3 regions of the Bacillus sp. AFS053548 genome follow, and region 2 is predicted to be linked to each of the others. Evidence: riboswitches for the same ligand, from Rfam matches in the RefSeq annotation. Region 2 holds a riboswitch; each other region holds the start of a gene.

Region 1 (7,977 bases), on a different contig from region 2:
AAAGATAAAGAAAAAGACTTCAAAGAAAAGGTTTCTGAATTAATGGGCTCATTCATGAGAGCAGTAAAAATGAATGACTTCTTCTGGCCATTAGTTGAGCTTTCATGGGGTGTTGGTACTGTAATTGTATTTTATGTTGGATATAAGCTTGTAACGAGTCAAGATATTGAAGTCGGAACATTAATCGCATTTTCAATGTATATTGGTATGTTCTGGCGTCCAATTATGAACTTATCTAACTTTTATAATACATTAATATCAAACTTCTCAGCAGCTGATCGTATTTTTGACATTATGGATATTGATCCAGAAATTATTAGTGAAGAAAATGCACCTCCAATTGGACGAATTAATGGTGAAGTTCAATTTAGAAATGTGACTTTTGGTTATGATGAAAACTCTACAGTCTTAAAAAATGTGAATTTCACAATAAATCCTGGTGAAAAAATCGCATTGGTAGGTGCAACTGGAGCAGGGAAAACGACGATTGTTTCACTTTTAAGTCGATTCTATGATCCTTTAAAAGGTGAAATCTTAGTAGATGGAAACGATATTAAAAAAGTAGATTTAGAATCTTTTAGAAGTCAAATGGGAATTATGCTACAAGATACATTCCTATTCTCAACATCGATTATGGAGAATATTCGATACGGTAAATTAAATGCTACAGATGAAGAAGTAATTGCTGCAGCCAAAGCAGTCCATGCTCATGACTTTATTATTAAAATGGAAAATGGGTATGATACGAATGTAAACGAGAGGGGCTCAAGACTTTCATTAGGTCAAAGACAATTAATCTCTTTTGCTCGTGCTCTACTAGCTGATCCTAGAATTTTAATATTAGATGAAGCTACTTCGAATATCGATACACATACAGAGAAGCTTGTCCAAAATGGAATTGAAAAGCTATTAGAAGGCCGTACTTCATTTGTCATTGCCCACCGATTATCAACAATTCGTGACTGCGACAGAATTATGGTAATCGGAAACGGAAATGTCGAGGAAAGCGGTACACATGAAGAGTTATTAGCATTAAAAGGACATTATTATAAGCTATACATGGCGCAATATAGCTTCATTAATGATGGAGCATAATTGATTTGTTTTAATTAGATTGGGGCTGTCTCAAAAGTCAGGTTAACTGACATATGAGCGTCCCTTTTTTTATTGGAAAGTTTACTGGTGCTATGTGTGAGGGGATTTCAACGGCGTTTTTCATTTGCAGTTGATCTAATCGAGCTTTTTTAGCTATTATTGTAGGTTCTTTTCTTAAATAGAGGGTATATTTGCAAGTTTTCTATTTGAAACGACCTGCTTTTGTCTGTTTTTTAGGACGTAATACCTTTACTGGTATGGGTACTTTTAAATTTTAATTGCGATTATTAGGATTTTAATTGCAGTTTTGATAAATTTAATTCCGATTCTCCAATTTTCATTGCAGCTTTTCCAATTTTATTTGCGTTTCTAAAAGTCTGATTTACAGGTAGGACATCCATTTTTATGCCAAAAATCTAAAATTAGAACTTTGGAAATGAATTATTACGAATTTTTAATAAAAGAATTAATTCTATGAATCTTGAAAAGTCAACTTAACATAAGTAGATAAAATATCTTTATTTTCTGTTTTTTTATAATGTTAAAATATATTAGTGATTAAAATATTTTTGCGAAAATGGAGGTCAAGTATGAAGCTTAATTATGAAATTAATTTGGATGATTATATTGAATTTAATTTACATCATTTAAAACACTCAAAAACTGTTCAAAAGTCGTTAATTAATCAACGAATTGCTGTGAGTTTAATCTATTTAGTAATACCATTTTTAATTTCCTTTCTTTTCAAACAACCGCTTTTTGGTTATTTACTTGCCTTTGCGATAGCAGCCATTCTTTGGTTCATTTATTTTCCAAAGTATTTCTACCGTTCATCAAAAAACAAAATGATTAAGCATTTAACGCAAAAGAACGATCAATCATTATTCGGCGAACATTCTCTAAAGGTAGATGAGAATGGGATTAAAGAAATTACACAATCAAGTGTTCATGAAATAAAGTGGGATGATATAGTTGAAATAAAGGGAACGAAGAATTACTTTTATATCTACTTTACAAGTATGCAAGCCATTGTAATACCACTAGAAGCAATAAAAGATGACGTGGAGAGATTATTACAATTTTACAGAAAATATAATATTCAAGTTTTATATTGCTAGTTGAATAGTGCATTCTGATCTCTAAAGTTCAAGTTATTTTAACTTGAACTTTTTTATTGGTACATTTCATTCTTAATCAAGAAAGAAGAATTATGATAAAATGTAAAAAAGGAGGGTACTCACTTGGAGAATTGTATAAAGGTTTCAGTTCGAACGCTAGTTGAGTATGCTCATACGGCGGGAAGTATCAATGTAACATATAAAAGTTCGGTTTCATTAATTGAAGGAACAAAGGCACACCAAAAAATCCAAAGAGAATATGGTGAACTGGACGTAAAAGAACGACCTATATCCGGCACCATATCATTGGATCAATTGATGTTTCAAATAGAAGGCCGTTGTGATGGACTATTACTTAAGGATGATCAATATATAATAGAAGAAATTAAATCAACAATGAAAGATTTGAATGAAATAAATGAAAATTCACATCCAGTTCATTGGGCTCAAGCAAAAGTTTATGGATATTTTATTTGTGAAGAATTACAGCTTGATACGATTACACTTAGACTTACATATATTAATATTTTAACTGAGCAAAAAATAAGCTTTGATCATTTGTTTACAAAGGATGAATTAACAAATTACTTATACAAAATGCTAGAAATTTATTATCCTTTTGCAAAATGGAAATACGATCATATTGAGTTAAGGAATGAGACAATAAAAGAATTAAATTTTCCTTTTCCTTCTTTCAGAAAAGGTCAAAGAAAGTTAGCTGGTGCGGTATATCAAACGATTCAGGAAGGTAATAATTTATTTGCAGTTGCACCAACCGGAATAGGAAAAACAGTTTCTACTATTTTTCCAACTGTTAAAAGTATAGGTGAGAATAGTATAAATCGAATGTTTTACTTAACTTCTAAGACGATTACTAGGACTGTTGCTGAAGAAGCGTTTAAGCGCATGACAGATCAAGGACTTTGTATGAAGTGTACGACGATTACAGCAAAAGATAAAATCTGTTTTAAAGAAAAGACGATGTGTCAGAAAGAATATTGTGAATTTGCCAATGGTTATTATGACCGGATAAATGAGGCTGTTCTTGATATTCTTTCATCAGAAAAAGCGCTAACTAGGGAGAAAATAGAAGAATATGCACGGAAACATACAGTCTGTCCTTTTGAATACTCATTAGATTTATTAAATTCTTCAGATGCTATTATTTGTGATGTAAATTATATTTTTGATCCACGAGTATCGTTAAAACGATTATTTGATGAACATAAACGAAGTTCAGTTTTATTAATTGATGAAGCTCATAATCTTGTTGATCGTGCAAGAGAAATGTATTCTGCAAGTCTATTCAAATCTAAATTTTTAGAGTTGAAAAATAGATATAAAAATTTAAAAGATGAACTTTATGCCATAATAAATGAAATAAATAAGCGATTTATTGAATTAAGAAAGAAATGGAAGGACGTTGTAACCCCAGTTTCAAAGGAAATTGATGAGGATTTATTGGAACTTCTACATACATTTAATGAAATCGTCGAAATAAAATTACAGGAAATGGAAGAGGACGAAAATAAACAACTTCTTCTTGATACTTATTTTGAGTCACTCAACTTCGTCAAAATCGCAGAGTTTTTTGATGAAAATTATGTATGCTATTATGAACTTTATAAAAGTGAAGTTCATTTAAAATTATTTTGCCTTGATCCATCTAAAGTAGTAAATGACGTTATAAAAAGATTTCGCTCAATTATTTATTTCTCAGCTACTTTAACTCCAATACAATATTTTCAAGATATGCTTGGTGATCAAAGTCGCGATTATACAATTTCAATCGATTCTCCTTTTCATAGGGAGCAACTGGAAATAACAATTGACCCTCTATCAACTCGATACCAAGATCGTGAAAGAAATTTAGAAAGATTAATTGATTCGGTTTATAAAGAAATTACGAAAAGAAAAGGTAATTATTTAGTCTTTTATCCGTCATATCAATATTTAATTCAAAGTGTTGATTTATTTAAAGAAAAATACCCTAACATAAAAACAATCGTTCAAGAAAATGGTATGTCTGAAATTGAACGAGAAGAGTTCCTTTTAATGTTTGATAGTTTAAATGAGGAAACGTTAGTTGGCTTTGCTGTGTTAGGTGGAATATTTTCTGAAGGGATCGATTTAAAGGGTGATCGATTAAATGGTGTCGTAGTAGTTGGTGTAGGATTGCCGCAGATTTGTTTAGAAAGAAATATTTTAAAGGAGCATTTTAATTCGGTTGGAAAAAATGGGTATTATTATGCATATGTCTTTCCGGGTATGAATAAAGTAATGCAAGCGGGTGGAAGAGTTATTCGCTCTGAATCAGATGAAGGGACTTTATTACTAATTGATGATCGATATAAGAGCACACTTTATCAAAGTTTATTACCTGTTGAATGGAAATGAAAAGCCAATAATGAAATAACGAAAAAAAATGATTGATAATTATCAGAGTTTTTAATATACTTATGAATATAATTTAATAATCTTATCAAGAGCGGTGGAGGGACTGGCCCGACGAAACCCGGCAACTCTAGTGAAAACTAGAAAGTGCTAAATCCTGCAGGTGAAAAACCTGGAAGATAAGAGCGATATGTATATTTTGCGGACATAACCACTTCTTATTTTTTAAGAAGTGGTTTTTTAATTGACTAAAATGGGGGATTTATAATGACTAACACAAAAGAGGCTTTAAACACGAATAAAAAATCGATTGAAACAGTAGCTGTACATGGAAGCAAAGGTTATGATCCATTAACTGGTGCGATTAGTTATCCAATTTATCAATCTGCTACATTTAAGCATGCAGGACTTCATCAATCGACTGGATATGATTATGCAAGATTACAAAATCCAACTCGAGAAGAAGTCGAAAATACTGTGGCTAAATTAGAAAGTGCAAATTATGGTGTTGCATTTTCAACAGGTAATGCAGCCGTTACTGCAGTATTAAGCTTATTTAAAAAAGGTGACCACCTAATTGTTTCAGATGATTTATATGGTGGTACATATCGTTTATTCGAAGAAATTTATTCGCCATATGGACTAGAGCATAATTTTGTTGATACGACTGAAATTGAAAATATTCTTGATGCACTTAAACCGAACACAAAAGGAATTTTTATTGAAACACCATCAAATCCAATGATGAAAGTAACAGATTTAAAAAGAGTAGTAGAGATTGCAAAAGAACGAGATATTATTGTGATCGTTGATAATACATTTTTAACACCTTATTTCTTTAGACCAATTGAATTAGGGGCAGATGTTGTTGTTCATAGTGGAACAAAGTATTTAGGTGGCCATAATGATACACTTGCTGGTTTTGTCGTGACAAATTCAGAATATACGAATGAACGAATTCGTTATTATCAAAAATCAACAGGTGCAACATTAGCTCCATTTGACTCTTGGTTAATCCTAAGAGGAATTAAAACATTACATTTACGTATGGAATACAGTCAAAAAAATGCGATTGTACTTGCGAAATTTTTAGAAAATCATCCAAATGTTACTGAAGTGTATTATGTAGGGTTACCATCGCATAAAGGGTATTCAATTATTAAAGAACAAGCAACTGGATTTGGTGCAATGATTTCATTTAAAGTGAAAGATTTAAGTTTGGTTGAACAGGTTCTAGGAACCGTAAAAGTCATTACATTCGCAGAAAGTTTAGGTGGAGTTGAATCATTAATTACGTATCCACATACGCAAACTCATTCAGAAATGCCAGAGGAATTTAAAAGAAAGCTTGGTCTAGATGACCATACACTTCGATTATCTGTTGGTATTGAACATATTGATGATTTATTAAATGACTTAGAAAATGCATTGGGGTGATGAGAATGCAATTTGGAACGAAATTAATTCATAACGGAAATGAAATAGATCAGGCAACAGGCGCATTAAGTATTCCGATTTATCAAACTTCAACATTTCATCAATTTGATATAGAGAATTTTGGTAAGTACGATTATGCAAGAAGTGGAAACCCAACAAGAGAAGCATTAGAAAATACAATTGCAAAATTAGAAAATGGTGTGCGTGGTTTTGCGTTTTCATCTGGGATGGCTGCAATTTCATCAGTATTGTCTTTGTTCTCAGCTGGAGATCATATAGTCATTTGTGAAGATGTGTATGGAGGAACATTTAGAATAGCGACAAAAGTATTAAATCGTTTCGGAATCGATTTTACTTTTGTTGACGCTTCGAATTTACAAGAGATTAAAGCCGGAATAAAGCCTAATACAAAAGGACTTTATTTAGAAACACCGTCAAACCCTCTTTTGAAAATTACTGATTTAAGTAGTGCAATAAAAATTGCAAAAGAAAATGACATACTTGTCATTGTAGATAATAGTTTTTTATCACCTTATTTACAAAGACCATTAGATTTAGGAGCTGATATTGTCGTTCATAGTGCAACAAAATTTATTGCCGGTCATAGCGATGTAATCGGAGGGTTAGCGGTCGTAAATTCGGAAGAACTTGCAAATGATTTATACACGATCCAAAATTCATTCGGTGCTATTTTAGGTCCACAAGACTGTTGGCTAACATTAAGAGGATTAAAGACCTTAAAAGTTCGTATGGATGCATTTGAACAAACTGCATCAAAATTAGCAAACTGGCTTTTAGAACAAGAAGAAGTTGAGGATGTATATTATCCTGGACTAAAAGATCATCCTGGTCATGATGTTCATTTTGAGCAAGCTACTGGAGGAGGAGCAGTCCTTTCATTTACACTAAAAACGATTGAACAAACAACAAGTTTCCTACAATCAGTCGAAAACGTTGCTGTTGCAGTTTCACTAGGTGGAGTTGAAACAATTGTTTCCTATCCTGTAAAGATGTCTCATGCTGCAATACCGCTCGATGTTCGTGAAAGATTAGGCGTTAAAGATACATTAATAAGAGTGTCCGTTGGTCTAGAAGATATTGAAGACTTGATTGCAAGCTTCCAAAAAGCATTAAATGCAGGAGTAGGAGAAAAACAAGAAGTGCAGGGAATAGGGAAAACAATTAATTAAATTGGAGAATCTATCCTAGAAACACGAAAAAATTATAAACTAAAATCCCACAATGGAATTTCTGTGGGATTTATTTATTTTATATTTATTTATTTTGCATTTTGAAGAAGCGTACATTAAATGTGAATTTTTAAGTAGAAAAAATGATTTTATATTTATATGACTATGAAAGGAATATTTCCCCATCGCCAATTTCCTCTTGAATTACCTCAGCTGCACCAATAAGTGCCAATGCGTTCCCAACTAATTGAATTGAATCAGAGAGCACGATTTTTCTTTGTAACTCAAGTAAATTTTTCTTATCTGAAGTGAACAATTGCTTAGAAACATAAAAAGCTACAGATAATTGACCAGCTGTACCAATCCACATTCCTGATATAATATCTCTTTTCCCTTGAAAGATTGGATCTTTGTCAATTGAATATAATTTTGATAATGTAATCGTTTCATATAATTGTGCAACTGCCTTTACCCATGATGCAGCAACAATTTGTTTTTCAAGACTTGCTTGTAAAACGTCATCTTCTATAGGGGTTTTCTGATTTTGGTCTTTCCCTTCCTTTTCCTTGATATTTTCTTCTAGCATCTTTTCCATCTCCAATATAAAATATCTGTTATTTATATAACTATTCAACTTGATGTGATTGTGATTCTATCTAATAGGATATTTTCGTATTCCAATCATTAACTTTTAGTTAATTTAGGATGAAATCAACAAAATTGTTAAATTATAAATAGTCTGA
Region 2 (7,977 bases):
CGTTCCAATAATATTATGTCCGCATGCATGACCAAGACTAGGTAATGCGTCATATTCTGCTAAAAAAGCGATGGTTGGACCTTGCTTAGATGACGTTTTCCTTGCTACAAAGCCTGTTTCGTGGCCAGCAATATTACGTGTTACATCGAAACCAGCTTCTACTAGAATTTTAGTATGTGTTTCAGATGCAAAAAATTCTTGATTACCAATTTCAGGTTTCTCATGAATTTTGTGGCTAATTTCAAGATAGACTTCCTTCGATTCCTCAATACTTTTCACAATTTGTTCTCTTTGTGTTTCAATTTTGACTGTCATTTAAACTTTTCTCCCTTCCATTCTTTTAAATAAGTATGAACTAGCTTTATAGATTTTTAATTTTATCAATTGAAATGACTACTGGAACTGTAGCACCTTTGTCACGTTTAATAATGTAATCATGAACTTCTTTTGATTGATAAGCCTTTACAATCTTTGCAAAGTCCTTGTCATTTTTATTCTTCGTACGAGATGCAATAACATTGATATACGGCATAGCTGCTTTATCATTAGGATCTTCTTTATAAAGTGGATCCTTTGCAGGGTCTAAGCCCGCTTGAACGGCGAATCCATTATTGATGATAGCCGCTGCCACATCATCCAATGATCTAGCTGTTTGCCCTGCAGCAATCGGTTTGATTTTTAGATGCTTAGGATTTTCTTTAATTTGTTCAATACTTCCTTTAGGATCAAAATTATCTACTAAACTAATTAACTTTGAAGATTGTAATAGTTTAAGTGCACGGCCTGCGTTCGTAACATCATTTGGTATTGTAATAGTTGCTCCATCTGGAATATCACTTAGCTTTTTAAATTTATGTGAGTAAATACCCATTGGCGCAATCACCGTCGAGCCAATCGCAGAAATATCTAAATTATGATCACCTTTAAATTGGTTCATATAAGTAATCGTTTGAAAAGCATTTAAATCAAGACTACTGTCATTAAGTGCTGTGTTAGGCTGAACATAATCTGAAAATGAAATAATTTTCAATTTAATGCCTTCACTTTTTACTTGTTTTTGTACAATATTCCAAAGTTCATAGTCATCACCGTTAATACCAATCTTAACTGTTCTCTCCTTTCCATTACCTGATGATGCATTAGAACCACATGCTGATAATACCGAAACCGTTAATAATAATGCTGCAAAAATAGTAAAAAACTTTTTCATCCTCTTTTCCTCCTTACGTATCTTGACCACGTATTTCCTAAACTTTGTATTATTTGAACTATGACTACTAGTAATACAACAGTAATGATAATAACCAATGTTTCAAAGCGCTGATAACCATATGTAATAGCTAAGTCACCTAATCCACCAGCACCAACAGCACCAGCTGCCGCAGTTGATCCAATCAATCCAATCGTTGCTGTTGTAAATGAAAGAATCAACGATGGAATCGCTTCAGGCAAAATAAACTTCACGATAATTTGAAACTTTGTTGCTCCCATTGAATAGGCTGTTTCCAGCACTCCCTTATCTACTTCTAGCATGGAGTTCTCAATCAATCTAGCCAAATAAGGTCCTACAAAGATCGAAAGCGGAACAATTGCTGCTACTACGCCAATGGACGTTCCCGTCAATAATCTAGTAAATGGAATAATGGCAACTAGCAAAATAATAAATGGTACAGATCGAACAATATTAATAATGGTATTTAACAACGTAAATAAAGGTTTGTTTTCCATTATATGACCTGGCCTTGTTACAACTAGGATAATACCTAGAGGCAATCCTATGATTGTGCCAAAAATAAATGACCCTAAAACAGTTAGAAATGTATCTTGAGTTGCCTGCAAAAACTGCGGCCAAAAGAATTCCCAATTAAGCTCCATTTAACTCAACCTCCCTTACTTCTATCCCCTTTTCCGAAATAAATTTAATAGCTTTTGCGCTTTCCTCTTTTGTTCCTTCTAGTGCCACAAGCAAATTCCCATAAGGTCTTTCTTGTAGCTCTGTGATCGATCCATAAAGAATATTTAAATGAATATCGAATTTTTTAAGAACCTCTGATAATAATGGATTGGCCGCCTTTTCACCTCGGAAGACTAATTGATAATATTTTCCCTTTGATAATGATTTCGATAACTTAGATGGCACCTCATTTTGTAATACTGTGTTAACAAAATTCTTTGTAATACTTTTTTGTGGATTCGTAAATACGTCGTAAACATTACCTTCTTCAACAATTTCACCATTATCAATGACGGCCACTTTATCACATAAATCACGAATTACACTCATTTCATGGGTAATAAGGAAAATTGTAAGATTATAGGATTTATTTACTTTCCTTAAAAGCTCTAATACATTCTTTGTTGTTTCGGGGTCCAATGCAGATGTAGCTTCATCACATAGTAGAAGATCTGGATCTGTTACGAGTGCCCTTGCTATTCCCACTCTTTGCTTTTGTCCTCCCGACAAGTGCCCCGGAAATACATCTTGCTTCCCTGTAAGTCCAACAAATTCAATTAATTCCATTACCTTTTCCTGAACATCCCGTTTCTTTTTTCCTTCAAGGTATAGCGGCATTGCTATATTATCAAACACCGTTTTGGCAGAAAGTAGATTAAAGTGTTGGAAGATGACACCAATTTTTCTACGTGTCTTACGTAACTCTTCATCTTTTAATGTCATTAGGTCCAATCCATCAATGAGAACTGATCCTTCTGTTGGCTCTTCAAGTCTATTTAAACAACGGATCAATGTACTTTTTCCTGCTCCGGAAAAACCAATGATTCCAAAGATTTCCCCTTTCTCAATTTTCATATTAATATTATTTAAAGCTTTAATTGGTGGCCTTCCAGGATAAACCTTCGAGACATTTTTAATCTCAATCAAATTCCTTCCCCCCATGCAAGTTATTCCAATCACAATAACCAAGTAAACACATTTGAAAACTAGGATTTATATCTATATTTCCCCCTTTTTCTCCTATGGCACCTCATCAAAAAACCCCCCTTCTTATCCAATAAGACAGATAAGAAGAGGGGTTATAATATATAAGCCACTTTACTTCTTATCTTTCAAATCGCTTGAACGATTTGCAGGAATTAGCACGGTATTTGTTACGAAACAACAAACCCGTTGCCGAGGTATCGCAGGGCCAGTCCCTCCACCTCTCTGGATAAGTAATAGAATTTATTAAGTTTTTAAATTATTGAGTTCATGTTATCTCTCTTTTTATAATCCGTCAAGAATTATTTTTAAATTTTTTAGTAAAAATTGTGTTTTGAAATAGCATTTTTTTTACGAGCACTGTTTGACGCAGGTCTCAGGTCCTTCATATTCAAATCAAAAAACCTATTTCACAAACCCTTTGGAATAGGTCTATATACTTATTTTTTTGTATTTTATTAGTATTTCATTGAAGAGAAGTACAAAAAAGCAGACTAGGCTTCGATAAAAGAAACCTGTCTGCATATTTGTATTGTGCCTACCATAATCCAGGCTTTACAACCATAAACCATAGCATAACCATCAAAAGAACGATGTAAATCCAGATAGAGCGACGAAGCTTCTGAATCAACATTCTATGGTCATAGGTTGGTTCACTGAATTTCCGAATGGTCGGTGAAAAAGCTCTAGCTAGGAAGAATAATGAGCTCACCAAAAGAAGAATAGTCATCACAATCCAAGATGTCTTCCACGACCAATGGCCCGCTAGTACCAACAATACCCCTGATCCAACCAGTACATGCCCAGCATGCTTTGCCAATCTGACAGCAAACCGGAATACATCCAAATAGCTCTGTTGTATCGCGGACTTTGTAGTATGCAGCTTTTTGAGTATCGGAATCAATACAAAAAAAGGACCAATTGATAAGATTACACTAGCAATATGTATGTAAAGAAGCAGTCTATACAGCATGTAAATTAATCTTGGATGAGACGGAACTCATGAACCCATACCCTCATTTTTGGCAGCCAAGGCATTCCAGGATGGATTGACAGGATCGATTGCTTATACTCTTCTACAGTCGAATAGCCTTCCTGCTTAGCATCCTCATCTGTCAATTCACCAAGGGCTTGAGAGTAAACTTTTTCAACAACATACTGATTATTTTGAAGGGTCATAACTTCCCCAACATCTGCATATCTTCCGTTTCGGCGAGTAGCAGTTTTTTGCCCTGCCAATACCTTTTCAACATCCTCTTGAAGCGTAACAAGGCGTTCAATCGTACATGTTTTTGGCGGTAAAGCGTTCGTTTCATTCTGATTTGTCATTTAAATCATTCTCCATTTCAATTTAATTTTGTAGTAAAGGCAATTAAAAAAAACGACTAGTTCCATTTTAATTAAATTAGTACAAAATAAGCAAATTTTATTTAAAAATATTGCAATAAGAAGCAGAGAAAAAGGACCTTACATGTAGCACCATAATAAAGACCAATAAAAAAACAGAAAAACTCCCAAAATAGTTTTTCTGTTTTTTTTTACAGTTAGTCCTCATTCAGCTAATCCATGATTTTATAATCGTAAACCAAATTTTCAAAGCAGTAAAACCGATTAATACTGCCAGAATCCCTCGTAAAACCTGTGTTTTTGTTTTTTTGCCTATTTTTGCACCTAATGGTGAAGCGATTAAGCTTGCAATAACAACAATAATAGTAGGCAATACTTCAACTTGACCAGTAGAGATTTTTCCGATCGTTACACCAATTGAAGAGATAAATGTTATGGCAAGTGAAGAAGCGATTGTCACACGAGTTGGTATTTTTAAGATTGTTAACATGATTGGTACTAACAGAAATGCTCCTCCTGCACCAACAATCCCTGCACTAGTGCCCACAACAAATGCTAGGCCTGCCGCAAGCCATACATTAATTGAAATTTGACCATCTGTTGACATCTCGACGTTTTTTCGAGGAATAAACATTAAAACGACCGCTATCATTGCTAAAATACCATAAACAAGGTTAATCCCATGTTCTGAAAGTAGATTTGAACCAAATCCACCAAGAAAACTTCCTATTAGTACACTTATTCCCATACTTAATATTACTTTTTTGTTTAAATAACCGCTTTTACGATAGCTTAATACTCCACCTAAAGTCGCAAATACTACTTGGACGGCACTTATACCTGAAACTTGATGTGGTGTGAAAGCAGCAAATCCTAATAATGGAGGAATAAATAGGAGCATTGGATAATTTATAATCGCTCCACCAATTCCTACCATTCCTGAAATAAAGGACCCAAAAAAACCAACTAAGAAAAGTACTAAAATTAAGGTCCACTCCATTTAAAGTCCTCCTATAATAGAAAAGGAGATGCGACTCTTAACTCTCCTTTTCCTATTAATCTATTAGCTTAACCTTTTTTAATCCAAAACTTTAAAACATTGTCTTCTTCGGTATAATTTAATAATTCGTGTCCACCTGATTTAGCCCAAGCTGCAAGGTCGTTTTTAGCACCTTTATCAGTGACATGAATTTCTAATACTTCTCCTACTTCAATCTCTGCAATTGCTTTTCTTGTTTTTACAATTGGAATTGGACATGCTAAGCCTTTTGCATCTAATAATTTTGTAGCTTCCATTCTATTCTCCTCCAAGTCTTATTATCGTACTGCACAGCGATTTGGACCAATTTCCATTTCTCTCTGTTTTTCTTCATTTAATTTAATTTTGCCCATATTAACTTCACGGATTTCTTGATATGAGTTTGGTTGTGGTGGTAAGTTTTCAGTTACTAACTTTCTAAACTCACTTTCACTTTCAATGTTCAATCCATGATTCTGATCAAATAAATATCCTAGTTTTTTATAAACACTTCCATCTTCGTTCAATTCACTAATCACCATAAAATGTGATGGAAGCACGATTAATTCAAGCGATAAATTTCGGTATTTTTTATAAAGGGTTTCGCGTAAGTCCCCTACCCAATCCTCTGCCATACCAGCAAGATCAGGTCTTCCAATTGAATCGATAAATAAAATATCACCAGAAAGTAAGAACTTTTCATCAACAACAAATGAAGTTGATCCAATTGTATGTCCTGGTGAATAAAAAGCCTCAATGCTGATTGCTGTTTCACCAATCATTACCTTATTACCATCTTCTAATGGACTATATTCAAAAGTAAGCTCTTTAGCATCCTTTGGCGGTAACCAGTATGTTGCTCCAGAAATCTCTGCAATTTTTCTTCCACCAGAAATATGGTCTGCATGTAGGTGAGTATCAAATACATTTGTAATTTTTGCGCTCTTTGTATTTGCAAAATCAATATAGAAATCCGTCATTCGAGTAGAATCTATTATAGCAGCCTCATTATTTGAGATAACCATGTAGGATAAACATCCCTTACCGATTCTGACAAATTGATACAGCTCTCCACCATTTTTCAAATCTGCAATTTTTACTGGTTCGAGATGTTCACTCCACTCTTTCATTCCGCCTTTAAGATAAGCTACGTCTAGTCCCTCGTCTGAAAGCATCTCTGCAATCATGATAGAAGATCCTTCTTTAGCACACACAACTAAAACATCTGTACTTGTAGGAATCTTATCTAAAATGTCTTCAACTCCATCAAGTAAATCAAAATAAGGTTTATTTAAATGTTCAAAATTTGAACCTTCTATTTTCCAATCATTATAATCATCAGTATTTCTAACATCTAGAATAAATAGTTCTTCTTTATCAAATATTTTTTTTGTAATCTCTTTTGCAGACATTGATGTGACTGCCATCTTTTATACCCCCCATAGTATATTTTCATTCAAAAAAAATTAGATTAACCTTTTATGCTCGTTGTTTCCCCAGACCACTCAGTCATTCCAGGTATGACATTAAACACGTTAGTAAAGCCGCTAGAAACTAGTAATTGAGCAGCAAGATCACTGCGGTTTCCAGTTCTGCAAACGATATATATTTCATTTTTTTTATTTAATTCTGTCATACGGTTCTCCAATTCACCTAAAGGGATTGATACCGCATTTGGTATATGATTAAATACAAATTCTGCTTCTTCTCTTACATCTAAAACGATTATATTTTCGTTTTGTAGCTTTTGACTTAATTGATCGTTTGAAATGACGTTTTCAAATCTTTTTTCAATTGCATTTTCATCTGAAGATTTTCTTAAATAATGAAGTAATACTTCTCCATTTTCGATTGTTCCTAAGTATTGATTTCCAGTGCTTTCCGCCCAAGCTTTAATGTCTGCTTTTGAACCTTTATCAGTCGCTTGAACCTCGATTACTTGCCCATTATCTAAATCCTTCATTGCTTTTCTAGTCTTTACAATCGGCATTGGACAAGCTAATCCTTTTGCATCTAATTTCATGTTTGTTTTAATGAACTCCATATTATGACCTCCGCACTTAGAATACCACTTGGGGTATTTATTTAATCAAAAAAATTATTCTACATTCCCTTCCCAAGAAAGCATTCCGCCTACCATGTTTTTAACGTTGAACCCTTGAGATTGAAGGAATTCTGTTGCACGGCCACTTCTAGCACCTGAACGACAAACCATAATATATTCTTTTGATTTATCTAATTCGTGTAATCGAAATTCGATTAATCCAAGAGGAATATGAATGGCTTCTCGAATTTTCCCAGCTGCAACTTCATCGACCTCACGAACATCGATAATATTTACTTCTTTTTCAGTTTTTAATTCATTTTCAAGCTCGATCGCAGTAATTTCTTTCATGTTATTCAATCCTTTCTAATTAAATAAATAAGTTAACTTGACCTTCCTCTGCTTCACCAATGTAAGCTGCAACACCAGCATACTGAATATTCTCTAATAACTCTTCGGTTTGTAGACCTAACAGGTCCATTGTCATTGTACATGCTACTAAATTTATATCTTGTTCTTGGGCCATTTCAATTAATTGTGGTAAAGGCAATGCATTATGCTTTTTAATAATATCCTTAATCATCTTTGGTCCAAAACCAGCAAAATTCATTTTAGAAAGTCCCATTTTAT
Region 3 (7,977 bases), on a different contig from region 2:
TAGATTAACTGCCAAGATTTCTTATTCTTGGTAATTGGAATTGTTCAGCGCTCGCTGCTTCCATTGCTCCTCCTTCGTTATGCTCGGAATTAGTTCGAATTCTGCTTCTATTAAGTCTACTGTCTCTAACTTTTACTCCTTGCTGTCCTCCTAATTCATCATTATTTTGTCCTGCAATGCCACTTCTTCCATTACCATCTGCAAATTGAGAATTGGTATTCGCAGTTTGACTATTATTTCTAGCGTTTTGTCCACCTTGATTTGCGTTCATTCCAACATTTCTATTGATCTGACCTCCGCCTTCTGCTCTTTGCTCGAGCTGGAAACGGACATCTTTAAGTTCAATGTTGAAAAAATTAAAATTGATTGAACCATCTTGATTAGCTGCTGCAAGCACCTCTTGAATTTCTTCTTTTAAAGCTTTGAAATCTTCAAATTCTGCTGCCATAGTAAAAAACACTCCTTTCTATCAATACTCTCACTATATTCAGTTTTAATAGTTTCTGATTAGACATTTAATAGATTCTTCAATTTTTTAAATACTTTAGAGAAAAAAGTTTATAGTAAATAATTTATTTCCCCTGAAATTCCCACTATAAAATGTTGTTTTTTCCAAGTAACAGGTACAAATTACACAGAATAATTCATTTTTTCACATTTAAATCATAGATTAGTAATGGAGTGTGATCTAGTTGAATCCTTTATTATTAAAAATAGTAAAATCATTTTGCGGTGTAATTGTTATCGATCTGTTATTACTTATTTATTGCTTGTTACTAGGTAGCTATTTTCATATTTTACATTCATTTACTTGGTTCGGATTTAACATAATTGTTTTACCTTTTAGCCTTTTAGCATTTATTATTTCAATTGTTTATTTTAGTAAAAAAATAGAAATTGAGGTATCAGAAGAAATTGATGATCTTGAAGAAATTGAAATTGAAATTGAAATTGAGCATTCAACAAGAATGGAAAAATACCATCAGGCAGAAAAAAATTGAACTGAGGTGGTAAAATGGACCTCGAAAATATTGTTTTACGAAATATTGAAGAGCGGATCAAACGGCTAAGAGCAAAACAAGATGAAGATGGTTCTTGGGAATTTTGTTTTGAAGGTTCAATAATAACGGATAGTTTTATGATTTTATTATTGAATGATCTTGAATACAAAAATCAAAAGGTGATTGATGGGATTATCGATCGTATCATCAATCTTCAACATCCTAATGGAGCTTGGAAATTATACGAAGATGAAAAAGATGGAAACATAAATGCAACAGTACAAGCTTACATAGCTCTATTAATCTCAAAAAAGTATTCAAAAGAACATTCAAGTATGAAGAAAGCTGAAAAATTTATACGTGAAAACGGTGGAATTAAAAAAACGCATTTTATGTTAAAAATGATTCTAGCTACTCATGGTTTGATTGAATATCCTAAATTATTTTACTTTCCAATGAGTTATTTTTTGCTACCGGATAAAATGCCGTTAAGTTTATTTGATCTAAGTAATTATGCTCGAGTTCATTTAGTTCCAATGATTCTTTGTATAAATAAGCGATTTAAAGTGAAATTGGATGAGGATCTAACTATCGATCATCTTCTGGAAACTAGTGAGGTAGAATGGTTTTACGAAGAGCGAGGAAGTTTTTATCAATTTTTACTTGAAGAAGGTAAGAAGCTAGCTTCATATCCTCTCTATTTTCACCAGAAAGGATATGAAAAGGCTGAAAGATTTATTCTGGATCGTATTGAAACAAATGGAACTTTTTTTAGCTATGCTAGTTCTACATTTTATATGATTTATGCTTTAATGGCTTTAGGCTATGAAGCAGCTTCATCTGTCATTCAAAATGCTCTACAAGGACTTCTTTCATATGCAGCCAATACTGAAGCGGGACTTCATATTCAAAATTCGCCATCAAAAGTTTGGGATACTGCATTATTGTCATATGCAATTCAAGAAGCTGGTCACCAGGTAAGTGATCCGATTGTTTCGAAATCAATAAAATACCTGATAAAGAAACAACAAAATATGAATGGTGACTGGAAGGTTCATGCTAAAAACTTAAGTCCTGGCGGTTGGGGTTTTTCTGATGTTAATTCTTTTATCCCAGATAATGATGATACAGGAGCAGTTTTAAGGGCGCTTGCAAGAAGTGCTTTGGATCAATCCACAATTCATGAAAGTTGGTTGAAGGGAGTTCATTTTTTACTTGGACTTCAAAATGACGATGGTGGATGGGGAGCATTCGAAAAAAATGTAACAAATAAGTGGTTAACATTTTTACCAATTGAAAATGCAAAAGATGCAATCATCGATCCTTCTACTCCAGATTTAACTGGACGAATATTAGAATTTATTGGACACTATACGACGATTTCAAACGATGATCCGATTGTGAAAAAGGCGGTTAATTGGCTTTTAAAAAACCAAAAAACAAATGGTAGTTGGTATGGTAGATGGGGTATTTGTTATATTTATGGGACTTGGGCAGCGATTACTGGTCTTCGAGCCGTGGGAATTCCTAAAAATCATGAGGCAATTAAAAAAGCGGAGAAATGGTTAGTTAGTATTCAAAATGAAGATGGAGGTTGGGGTGAATCAGGTCTTGCACCTGTAAAAAATAAATATATTCCATTAAAATATAGTACACCTAGTCAAACAGCGTGGGCAGTTGATACATTACTTTTAATTCGTAATAAAGAAGATGAAGTAATTAGAAAAGCGATTAAATTTTTAACTACTCAAAGTGAATTAACAAATAAATCATTAACTTATCCAACTGGATTAGGATTACCTGGTCAGTTTTATATTCACTATCATAGCTATAATGAAATTTATCCGCTATTAGCACTAGCACACTATAAAAATAGTTAAATAATACTATTATGTAAACAAAATAAATTTATTTTTGGAAATCTTTCCATAAATGTCTTTTCTTTATCATATAAATATAGTAAACTGATTTATATTAAATATAACTAAATAATCCTTATCGAGAGTGGTGGAGGGACTGGCCCTTTGAAACCCGGCAACTTTAGCGAAAGCTAAAAAGTGCTAAATCCAGCATGTTTAAAACATGAGAGATAAGGCGTGATCTGTACTTAAACGTCATTCTCTCATTTTTTTTGAGAGAATGACGTTTTTTATTTTATATAAACGGGAAGTGATTGAATGGGCTTATTGGAAAAGTTAAAAGATGGAATTGTTTTAGGTGATGGTGCAATGGGAACGCTTTTGTATTCTGGCGGACTTCACAGTTGTTTTGAAGAACTGAATATTACTGAGCGTGATCGAATCATTCATATACATGAACAATATATAGATGCTGGCGCAGAAGTGATTCAAACAAATTCGTACGGTGCGAATGCTGGAAAACTGAGACAATATGGTTTGGAAAAGCTGGTTAAGCAAATTAATCAAATGGCTGTTAGAAATGCTAGAGCGGCTTCAAAAGGAAGAGCTTTAGTAATTGGTGGTATAGGTGGAATGAAATATGTAGGTTCTACTTTTACGACACCTTTAGAACGAGAGATGATGCTACTTGAGCAAGCTTCAGCGTTACTAGAAGAAGGCGTAGATGGTATCATGCTTGAAACATTTTATGATGAAAATGAATTATATGATGCTGTAAATCTATTAAGAGGAAGAACGGATTTACCAATTATTGCGCAAGTAACACTACAAGAAATTGGCATCATGCAAAGTGGCCAATATATTGAAAAAATTCTTCCTAATTTAATCGATTTGGGTGCAGATGTTGTTGGAATCAATTGTCATCTAGGACCACTTCATATGTTGGAGTCATTAAATACCGTTTCATTACCAACAAATGGTTACTTATCGGCATTTCCTAATTCAGGATTACCGCTATACAATGAGGGAAAATACGTATACAAATCGAATCCAGAATATTTTGAAGATATGGCAAAACCATTTATTGAACAAGGTGTAAGACTAATCGGTGGATGTTGTGGTACTACACCAGCTCATATCGCTGCTTTACGAAGTAAGATTGAAATTTTACAGCCTGTTACAAAAAAAGAAGTGAAAAACAGAACAATTAAAATTACAATCCCTAAGCAAGAAGAACAAAAGAATGAAACTTTAGCAGAAAAGGCAAAAAAGAGAACGACGATCATTGCAGAACTAGATCCGCCAAAAACATTACAAACTAGAAAGTTTTTTGAAGGGGCGAAAGCATTACATAGCGCAGGGGCTGATGCAATTACGCTAGCAGATAATCCACTAGCTTCACCTAGAATTTCGAACGTGGCGATGGCCTCACTGCTTCAAAGATTGGATGTTCCAGTTTTGACGCATTTAACTTGTAGAGATCGTAATATGATTGGACTTCAATCTCATTTAATGGGGCTATCAACATTAGGATTAAATGAAGTTCTTGCTATAACAGGTGATCCAGCAAGGGTAGGAGATTTTCCGGGTGCAACTTCAGTATATGATGTAGCCTCACTTGAACTAATTCGAATGATTAAGGAAATGAACGATGGTAGGCTTTATTCCGGTAAAAGTTTAGGAAATGGAACGAGGTTTTCTGTTGCAGCTGCTTTTAACCCGAATGTTCGAAAATTTGATGCCGCAATTAAAAGGCTTGAGAAAAAGGTTGAAGCGGGAGCAGATTATTTTTTAACTCAGCCAATTTATGATTTTGAAACGATTGATAAGTTATATGAGGCAACACGTCATATTAAACAGCCAATTTTTATTGGAATTATGCCACTTGTTAGTAAGAAGAATGCTGATTTTATTCATTATGAAGTTCCAGGAATTACTTTATCCGAAGAGGTAAGAAACAGAATTTCATCAGTTGAACCAGAGAGAGCAGTTGATGAAGGTAAAAAAATTGCAAAAGAGCTTATTGATTATATTAAGGATAAATTTAACGGCATTTATTTTATCACTCCATTTTTGAAGTATGAAATAACTCAGGACTTAATTCAATTTACTAAAAGCAGCAATAAAGAGGAGATTCAACTATGAAAACTTTAGACGTAGCATTAAAAGAAAAAATATTACTTCTTGATGGAGCAATGGGAACGATGATCCAGCAAAGAAACTTAACAGCAGATGACTTTGGTGGAGAAGAATACGAGGGCTGTAATGAATATTTAGTTGTTACAAGACCAGATGTTATACAAGAAATTCATGAGGAGTATATATTTGCTGGGTCTGACATAATCGAAACGAACACTTTTGGAGCAACAAATATTGTATTATCCGATTATAATTTACAGCATTTAGATATTGAATTAAATGAAATTGCAGCAAGGATTGCAAAGCAAGCTGTTGAAGCGTCGGGTAAAGATGTATATGTTGCAGGTGCGATGGGGCCAACAACAAAAGCAATCAGTGTTACAGGTGGTGTGACTTTTGATGAATTAATTACTGCATATAATCGACAAGCAACTGGATTAATTAAAGGTGGTGTAGACGTTTTATTAGTTGAAACTTGTCAAGATATGAGAAATGTTAAAGCTGCTTGTATTGGGATTAGTAACGCATTTAACGAATTAAATATAAAATTACCCGTTATGATTTCCGGAACGATTGAACCAATGGGGACAACATTAGCAGGTCAAACAATTGATGCTTTCTATTTAGCCATTGAACATATTTCTCCTATTTCAATTGGATTGAACTGTGCAACAGGACCTGAGTTTATGAGGGATCATGTTCGTTCATTGTCAGAACTATCTGAGACATTTGTTTCATGTTATCCAAATGCTGGTTTACCAGATGAAGATGGACATTATCATGAATCACCAGAATCATTAGCACACAAAGTACGTGATTTCGCTGAACAAGGATGGATTAACATTATAGGTGGTTGTTGTGGAACAACTCCTGAACATATTAGGGCAATGAAAGAAGCGGTAAATGGAATAACTCCTCGTCAACCTAAAAAAAGAGAGGATCATGCGGTTAGTGGTTTAGAATCACTTCGCTATGACGATAGTATGAGACCACTTTTCGTCGGTGAAAGAACTAACGTTATTGGATCTCGTAAATTTAAAAATTTAATAGCTGACGGGAAATTTGAAGAAGCTTCAGAAATTGCGAGAGCTCAAGTGAAAAAAGGTGCGCATGTCATCGACGTATGTATGGCAGATCCTGATCGAGATGAAGTTGAAGATATAGAAAATTTCGTTAAGCAATTAGTTAATAAAGTAAAAGTACCAATCATGATTGATTCAACTGATGAAAAAGTAATTGAATTAGCACTAACTTATATTCAAGGTAAAGCGATCATTAATTCGATTAATCTTGAAGATGGGGAGGAACGATTTGAAAAGATTTTACCTTTCATTCATAAATATGGTGCTGCAGTTGTAGTTGGTACGATTGATGAAGATGGGATGGCTGTATCGGCAGAAAGAAAATTAGAAATTGCAAAAAGAAGTTATCAATTATTAACTGAAAAATACAAAATTCGTGCGACAGACATCATCTTTGATCCGCTTGTTTTCCCTGTTGGAACAGGTGATACGCAGTATATCGGTTCTGCAAAAGCGACCATTGATGGCATTAAATTAATTAAAGATGAATTTCCGGAATGTTTAACGATTTTAGGTTTAAGTAATATTTCATTCGGATTACCAAATGCTGGTCGTGAAGTGTTAAATGCAGTTTTCTTATATCATTCTACAAAAGCTGGTCTTGATTATGCGATTGTAAATACTGAGAAATTAGAACGATTTGCTTCAATTCCTGCAGAAGAACGCGAGCTTGCTGAGAATTTATTATTCCATACGTCTCAAGAAACATTAGATAAATTTGTTGAGCATTTTAGAAATTCAGTAAAGAAAGAAGAAAAACCGAAAGAACAGCTTCCGATTGAAGAAAGATTAGCTGCGTGTGTAATTGAAGGTTCAAAGCAAGGATTAATAGAAGATCTGCAAGCTTGTCTCGACCGTGGTGACATACCGTTAAACATTATTAATGGCCCACTTATGACCGGGATGGATGAGGTTGGAAGACTTTTCAATAATAATGAGCTTATCGTAGCTGAAGTATTACAAAGTGCAGAAGTAATGAAGGCATCTGTAAACTTTTTAGAGCAATTTATGGAGAAAACGGAAAGCTCTAGAAAAGGTAAAGTCATTTTAGCAACTGTTAAAGGTGATGTTCATGATATCGGAAAAAATTTAGTTGATATTATTTTGACGAATAATGGCTTTGATGTTGTCAACTTAGGCATTAATATTCGACCAGATGATTTAATTACAAAGATACGTGAAAATAAACCAGACATTATTGGTTTATCAGGCTTATTAGTAAAGTCTGCTCAACAAATGGTTATTACTGCTGGTGACTTAAAAAGTGCAGGAATTAATACACCAATATTAGTTGGTGGCGCTGCATTAACTAGAAAATTTACTGAAAACCGTATTCAGCCAATTTACGATGGATTAGTTGTTTACTCAAATGATGCAATGACTGGTTTAGATTTAGCAAATAAGATTGTTAATCCAGATCAATTAAAAGTATTAGAAGAAAAGAAAAAGGCAATTAAAAAAATAGACAATGTTATTGAATTGCCTGTTCCTGAAGTTAGTACAAAGAGATCAGCAATACAAAAATCAGATTGCCTAGTTCCTTCATCATTAAGTAAAACGGTCATTAAAAATATTCCAGTAGCTCAAGTGGCACCTTTTATTAATTATCAAATGCTAATAGGACATCATTTGGGTGTAAAAGGTAAATGGGAAAATCAAGAACGTGGCCAAGAATTATACGAGTTAGTTCAAGAATTCTTAAAAGATGGAAATGAATATTTTGACTGCCAAGTAATCTATCAATTTTTCCCTGCTCAAAGTGATGGCAATAATGTCATTATCTATGACTCTGAAACGAAAAAACCGATTGAACGTTTTCAATTTCCTAGACAAAGAAAAGAACCAAATCTTTGTATAAGCGACTTTTTAAATCCTGTTGGTGAAGAGATGGATTAT

The links. Region 2 has a riboswitch for S-adenosylmethionine ahead of CN946_RS19405 (methionine ABC transporter ATP-binding protein). Riboswitches for the same ligand answer to the same signal wherever they lie in the genome.
Region 1: it holds a riboswitch for S-adenosylmethionine, as region 2 does, so the genes downstream of both, CN946_RS13580 (trans-sulfuration enzyme family protein) here and CN946_RS19405 (methionine ABC transporter ATP-binding protein) in region 2, are expected to answer to the same signal.
Region 3: it holds a riboswitch for S-adenosylmethionine, as region 2 does, so the genes downstream of both, CN946_RS01245 (bifunctional homocysteine S-methyltransferase/methylenetetrahydrofolate reductase) here and CN946_RS19405 (methionine ABC transporter ATP-binding protein) in region 2, are expected to answer to the same signal.

What each region holds. Positions count from the first base shown of each region.
Region 1 covers NZ_NUHI01000026.1:11,860-19,836, reverse strand. The annotation lists gene CN946_RS13595 (ABC transporter ATP-binding protein) at 1-1,095, shown strand, start outside; gene CN946_RS13590 (YcxB family protein) at 1,686-2,213, shown strand; gene CN946_RS13585 (ATP-dependent DNA helicase) at 2,337-4,610, shown strand; SAM riboswitch class I at 4,690-4,793, shown strand; gene CN946_RS13580 (trans-sulfuration enzyme family protein) at 4,875-6,044, shown strand; gene CN946_RS13575 (trans-sulfuration enzyme family protein) at 6,050-7,234, shown strand; gene CN946_RS13570 (hypothetical protein) at 7,398-7,820, opposite strand.
Region 2 covers NZ_NUHI01000038.1:2,698-10,674, forward strand. The annotation lists gene CN946_RS19390 (M20 family metallopeptidase) at 1-315, opposite strand, end outside; gene CN946_RS19395 (MetQ/NlpA family ABC transporter substrate-binding protein) at 362-1,210, opposite strand; gene CN946_RS19400 (methionine ABC transporter permease) at 1,207-1,875, opposite strand; gene CN946_RS19405 (methionine ABC transporter ATP-binding protein) at 1,865-2,881, opposite strand; SAM riboswitch class I at 3,057-3,174, opposite strand; gene CN946_RS23885 (hypothetical protein) at 3,477-3,911, opposite strand; gene CN946_RS19415 (ASCH domain-containing protein) at 3,917-4,267, opposite strand; gene CN946_RS19420 (sulfite exporter TauE/SafE family protein) at 4,494-5,285, opposite strand; gene CN946_RS19425 (sulfurtransferase TusA family protein) at 5,354-5,581, opposite strand; gene CN946_RS19430 (MBL fold metallo-hydrolase) at 5,603-6,730, opposite strand; gene CN946_RS19435 (sulfurtransferase TusA family protein) at 6,775-7,347, opposite strand; gene CN946_RS19440 (rhodanese-like domain-containing protein) at 7,402-7,698, opposite strand; gene CN946_RS19445 (DsrE/DsrF/DrsH-like family protein) at 7,718-7,977, opposite strand, start outside.
Region 3 covers NZ_NUHI01000003.1:90,635-98,611, forward strand. The annotation lists gene CN946_RS01230 (hypothetical protein) at 5-448, opposite strand; gene CN946_RS01235 (hypothetical protein) at 693-1,001, shown strand; gene CN946_RS01240 (terpene cyclase/mutase family protein) at 1,016-2,881, shown strand; SAM riboswitch class I at 2,994-3,097, shown strand; gene CN946_RS01245 (bifunctional homocysteine S-methyltransferase/methylenetetrahydrofolate reductase) at 3,179-5,005, shown strand; gene metH (methionine synthase) at 5,002-7,977, shown strand, end outside.